DNA from 2 places in the Paenibacillus sp. GCM10028914 genome. Region 1 is predicted to be linked to the other one. Evidence: riboswitches for the same ligand, from Rfam matches in the RefSeq annotation. Region 1 holds a riboswitch; the other holds the start of a gene.
What was found. A riboswitch is a leader RNA that binds a small molecule or an ion and turns the genes downstream of it on or off. The one in region 1 is predicted to bind cyclic di-AMP.

Region 1 (3,187 bases):
ATATTTTCGCAAATATTTGGAGGTGCTGGACTTGCAGCTGGAATAACGGTTGGTGCACTACTAGCTCAGGAAATGCTGGGCACAGATAACTATACTGGCGTTCCAACTGCCTTATTTACGTTGGGTTCAGCAGTCGCGGCTCTGTTGGTAGGAAGGTTCTCACAGAAACATGGGAGAAGACTCGGATTGGGTTTAGGTTTTATCACAGGTGGCATAGGAGCAATTGGTGTAATCATATCTGTCATTCTTAATAGCATTTGGTTACTCTTCCCCTCACTTTTTATTTACGGTGCAGGGACTGCAACAAATCTACAAGCCCGTTATGCGGGTACGGATTTAGCGACATCAAAGCAAAGGGCAACCGCTGTAAGTATGGCAATGGTATTCACAACACTGGGCGCTGTTACCGGTCCGAATTTAGTGAATATTATGGGTGATTTCGCTCTTTCGATAGGTGTACCTCGTTTAGGAGGATCATTTATTTTAGCTGCGGCAGCATATATTCTAGCTGGATTAGTCTTGCTGATTTTCCTTCGTCCAGATCCACTATTAATCGCGAATGAACTTGCCAAAAGCTCCGTTAAAGCTACAAGAAACATTGATGAGCCAAAAGAAATGTATGCAGAGAGAAGAGGTATAGTCCTTGGCGCTTCGGTTATGATTGTAACCCAGATTGTCATGATTGCTATCATGACGATGACTCCTGTACATATGAAACATCATGGATATGGGTTGGGAGAAGTAGGTTTGGTTTTAGGTTTCCACATAGGCTCCATGTATCTCCCATCCTTAGTTACTGGAATTTTGGTTGATAAAATCGGACGTAAGGTCATGGCAGTTGCTTCTGGTGTAACATTACTTACTTCAGGAATAATTGCTGCGCTTGCACCTGCCGACTCACTGGTTATGTTAATCGTAGCATTATCCCTTCTGGGTCTCGGTTGGAATATGGGATTGATTAGTGGAACTGCTTTAATTGTCGATTCAACCAACTCTACTAATGGAGCGAAAGTACAAGGATCTGTAGATGTTCTAATAGCTCTGGCAGGTGCCTCGGGAGGGGCATTATCTGGTATGGTTGTTGCGCACTCCAGTTTTTCTGCACTCTCTTTTGCCGGGAGTATCCTCGCTATAATGTTAATCCCAATCATGTTTTGGTCTTTTAAAAAGAAGAAATTTAGTTCAATAACATGAGTGGGAGAATAAATACAATGAGCAGACCTTAAGGTCTGCTTTTTAATTTTTTGTATACTTGGAAAATAGAGTGAGGCAGAGATAATTCAAGATAATCATGGTGAAGACCATTTGTAATCGATATCATGGACTTTTTATTCGTTTTTTTTGACTGAAATGTGCTTCTTTGCTTCTTTACAGTAAGTGCCAAGAAGGAGTAAGATTCATTCGTAATCATGAATGTGCATTACAAATTGGAATGAAAACCGAATATTCCTAAATCGCTTAATTCTGAAATCAGAAGCGGGGGAACCAATAAGATGAGACCATCCTCATCTCCGGGGTGAATCACTTGGCTAGCTACTGCATGTGTAGGGATACTTTCCTTCCCGAATCCGTCAGCTAACCTCGTAAGCGTTAAGAAAGAGGAATTTGTCGTGTCTTATTTTTTCAAGCCACGGGAAAGCTCCAGCTTTCCTGCGGCTTTTTTTGTTATGCCTAAATCGTGTTGCAGGACGTGATGAGGGCGAATTCAAACGATATATTTAATAACTCTAGGCGGTGACATTAACGATGGCAGCAATAAAAAGACTATTGATTGGTCGGCCTCTTAAATCGAATGAACTTGGAGAACAAAAACTGAACAAGAAAAAGGCATTAGCAATACTCTCCTCAGATGCACTTTCATCTGTAGCATACGGACCAGAACAAATCCTGCTTGTTCTGATTACGATCAGCGGGGCTGCACTTTGGTATTCGATTCCTATTGGGATTGGAGTATTGGTACTATTAACGGCTTTAATTTTATCTTACCGTCAAATCATATTTGCTTATCCTCACGGAGGGGGAGCTTATGTCGTATCTAAAGAGAACCTTGGAATATATCCCGGTTTAGTTGCTGGTGGTTCTCTGTTGGTAGATTATATCCTTACTGTTGCAGTAAGTGTCTCGGCAGGGACGGATGCTTTAACATCCGCTTTCCCAATATTGCATGAGCATAAAGTCGGCATTGCGGTAGCGTTTGTCATCCTTATAACGATACTGAACTTAAGGGGAGTTACCGAGTCGGCTACCGTGCTTGCTTATCCCGTTTATTTGTTCGTATTGGCCTTGTTTATTCTACTTGGAGTAAATATGTACAATATTCTGATGGGTAACGCTTCTCCTGAGTTTCATGCTCCAATCGGAACTCCGGTTGCAGGTATAAGCTTATTCATCCTGCTAAGAGCTTTTGCATCTGGTAGCTCAGCTCTCACCGGGGTGGAGGCAATATCGAATGCCATACCGAACTTTAAAGATCCTGCGCCCAGAAATGCAGCCAAAACATTAATGGCCATGGGCATATTACTCGCCGTATTGTTCTCGGGTATCGTATTCCTAGCTTATTATTACGGTATAACGCCAACAGCGCAGGAAACAGTCGTATCCCAGATTGCGAGCCAAACCTTCGGCCGTAATATTATGTATTTCTTTATACAAGGGACAACTGCATTGATTCTAATCCTAGCAGCGAATACGGGATATTCAGCATTTCCACTCCTTGCAGTCAATCTTGCTAAGGATAAATTCATTCCAAGAATGTTTACCGTTCGGGGAGACCGCCTTGGTTACTCAAATGGGATTTTAATTCTTGGGGTATTATCTATAGTTCTGATTATTGTCTTTCACGGGCAAACCGAGAGTTTAATTCCGTTATATGCTGTGGGGGTGTTTATACCTTTCACCCTATCCCAGACAGGGATGATGGTAAAATGGATTCGGGAGAAGACAGCAGGTTGGGTGACAAAATTAATTATTAATACCATCGGCGCTTTGATCAGCTTTACCGTATTCCTTATCTTTTTCGTAACGAAATTTGTGCAGATTTGGCCTGTGCTGATATTCCTGCCATTAATCGTTTACTTGTTCCTACGCATTAAAAAGCACTATGATGCCGTTGGTGAACAATTACGGATTACCACTTGTGAACCACCCATTGAGATAAAAGGTAATGTTGTAATTTTACCGGTATCAG
Region 2 (3,187 bases), on a different contig from region 1:
ACAATAACTCCAGAACGCTGATTAAGTGCTACGACACTGATACCGTAACGAACACGGGTATTCAGCTCATTTAATGTTTTTCCGTCCATACATTCTGTCACCGTCATCTCGACTATCCGATATTCCTTGGACAATTCGATGTAATCCAGAAGGTTTGGAGTAACGAGCTGATGCGCAACACGTATTCCCATGTCTCTCTCAGGGAATATCACCCGGTCTACTCCGAGTTTCTCCAAGGCTCTACCATGAAGTACTGAAACCGCCTTGGCAACGACCGTATTAACGCCTAGCTCTTTCAGGAGAATAGCTGCGAGAATACTCGTCTGGATCTCATCTCCAATGGCCACAATCCCACAGTCAAAATTCCTGATCCCAAGCGACTTCAGCACTTCTTCATCCGTAGCATCTGCTACAACGGTATGGGTAAGGAATTCACTCATATCCTCGACCACTTCTTCATCTCGATCGATCCCGAGTACCTCATAACCTAAGTCCATCAGTTCAAGTGCAAGACTTGATCCGAATCTCCCAAGCCCAATAACCGCAAATTGCTTTGATTTCATTTCTAGCCAATCTCCTTATCCAATAATCATTTTTCCTTCTGGATGACGATACAACTCTTTACTCTTTTTAGGACCTAATGCATAAGCAAGTGTTAATGGACCAAGACGACCTGCAAACATCGTAATGCTAATGAGCAGCTTACCGAACAACGATAGTTCGGGGGTTAGTCCCATAGACAGCCCCACCGTACCAAAGGCAGACGTAGCTTCAAATATTATGGAGAGGAAGCTGCTGTCTTCTGTTGTCGAAAGAATCATCGATACTGTAATGACCAATAACAAAGCAAGCAGTGTAATAGTCAGTGCTTTTAGAATCCGTTCCTGAACCAAGCGATACCTGAACAACACAATATCATCTCGACCACGCATCATAGCGATAACAGCAGCAATCATCATCGTAAATGTCGTGGTTTTGATCCCCCCTCCTGTAGAACCTGGGGAAGCCCCGATAAACATCAGAATTACGATGAAGAACTGTGTAGCTTGACGAAGCTCGGTAATGTCTAATGTGTTAGCCCCCGCCGTTCTTGGTGTTACCGATTGAAAAAAGGAGCCCAGAACTTTACCGCCCCAGTTCAATGATCCAAGTGTCTCGGGATTCGTAAATTCAAAAATAAATATTACAATCGCCCCTATAACAATAAGAGAACCTGTCATGGACAATACCACTTTTGAATGTAACGATAATCTGCGTCTTTTCCGATAATCAACCAGATCAGCCATAACGATAAAGCCGATGCCGCCTGATACAATCAGGAACATAACCACAAAATTGACGATTGGATCATACACATATCCGGTCAAACTTCTAAAATCACCAAACAGATCAAATCCCGCATTATTGAACATGGATATCGCATGAAAAACACCGAAGTACAATGCCTTCCCGATTGGCATATCAAAAGCCCAGCGAATGGTCAGCAGCGTAGCTCCACAAGCCTCGATCACCAAAGAGTACAGCAGAACCCGGCGGATCAGACGAACGATCCCCTCCATTGAGGATTGATTCATCGCTTCTTGCAGAACCAAACGGTCTTTCAATGAAATACGTTGTTTCAGAACAAGTGCAAACAGCGTGGCCATGGTCATGAAGCCAAGTCCACCAATTTGTATCAATAACATGATGACAACCTGTCCAAAAGAACTAAAGAATGTCCCTGTATCCACTACTACAAGCCCCGTCACACAAGTTGCGGATGTTGCAGTAAATAAGGCATCCATAAAGTTCAGCGGTTCCCCTGTCGTATTGGCTATCGGAAGCATAAGAAGCATCGTTCCAATCAGAATAATAGCCCCAAATCCGAAAACAAGAATTTGAGGTGGCGACAAGCGAAGCCATTTTAATTTCGAAGTCAACATGCTCACCTCTTCAAAAAAATCAAACAAAAAAGACACTGGAAATCCAATGCCTTAAGCGTTTGGGTTCCTGTGCTACAGCCTACGAGGTTAGCTGACGGATTCGGGCATATCACAGGTCGCCCTATTCGCTACCTTTTCGGAAGCGAAATTCACCCCAATTAAATGGTTCCCCCATGTTCATTACGAAATTCGGCTGATCTATTCAATTAACATGATGTGATTATAACGCAATCCTTAAAGGATACCAAAACCGTAATTGAGTTGAATTATCTTAAAAAAGAACGGAATTGGGCATATTCCAGAGTAGTAGCACATGATTTACTGAGGTTTTCGAAATCTTTCCTGCATTTTCAGCGGATATTTCATAATTTTGAATGGGCTAAGCCGTTTGTGTCATTCATATCTATGTTATATTGACTTTATGTCTTCAGAAATAATCGAAAAGTAATAACAAATACCGGCCAAGGAGGATGACATGAATAAAGCAGGACAACCGCTTCAGCTTCAATCTAACAAAAAGAAACTCGTTGTACTCGGGATCATCGGCCTGATTCTGTTTTTAATGTTCCAAGTGTTTCCGTCTACTGCCTCCGATACCCTAGAGGTTAAAACACCCGAAATGATTACCAAGAAGGTAGCAGCCGACACTGCTATACGTTTCGCACAAGAGAACATGCAGTATAACAACATCACAGCTAAAGAACCCCTTGTTACATATCAATCCAAATCCGATGTTTACGGATATCTATCTAAAGAAAAATTACTTAAGGAATACAACAAAAAATTTGAAAGTAAATATCCCTATGACGTATATCGCGTCAGGCTTGAGCAAGCGGACGGCAACGCTCTGAATGTAGATGTCCACATGCAAAATGCTGGTATTGCCGGATTTTCATACGACTTAGCTAATTCCAACTATGAAGGGGCCATGCTCCAAAACAGTGAAGTTCGCAAGCAGATGCTTCTCTTGATTGAAGGGGATATGTCCTTAGCTCAGAAGATGTCACTTGCAGAACCTTGGCTGCAAAGAGCCGGTTATAGTGTCTCTAAGCTGAAACAGGTTACTAAAGAAGGTGAACCAGGCCTAATATATGTGGATCCGGAAGCAAAGATCGGGGCGTCACAGCTTCAGCTGAAATTCTCCTTTGAAGATGGTACGCTGCGTTCCTATGAGCCCGTCTTTTCCGTTCCGAGTGAGCATACCGCATATGTAGAGAAGCAGACAACGAATGCTACCTTGCTTACTCTTCTCGGGTACGGATTAT

Region 2: it holds a riboswitch for cyclic di-AMP, as region 1 does, so the genes downstream of both, ACFQV5_RS04980 (TrkH family potassium uptake protein) here and ACFQV5_RS14985 (APC family permease) in region 1, are expected to answer to the same signal.

Annotation. Positions count from the first base shown of each region.
Region 1 covers NZ_JBHTFO010000015.1:340,946-344,132, forward strand. The annotation lists gene ACFQV5_RS14980 (MFS transporter) at 1-1,194, shown strand, start outside; cyclic di-AMP (ydaO/yuaA leader) riboswitch at 1,446-1,606, shown strand; gene ACFQV5_RS14985 (APC family permease) at 1,747-3,187, shown strand, end outside.
Region 2 covers NZ_JBHTFO010000006.1:62,372-65,558, reverse strand. The annotation lists gene ACFQV5_RS04985 (potassium channel family protein) at 1-563, opposite strand, end outside; gene ACFQV5_RS04980 (TrkH family potassium uptake protein) at 579-1,922, opposite strand; cyclic di-AMP (ydaO/yuaA leader) riboswitch at 1,984-2,127, opposite strand; gene ACFQV5_RS04975 (CPBP family intramembrane glutamic endopeptidase) at 2,398-3,187, shown strand, end outside.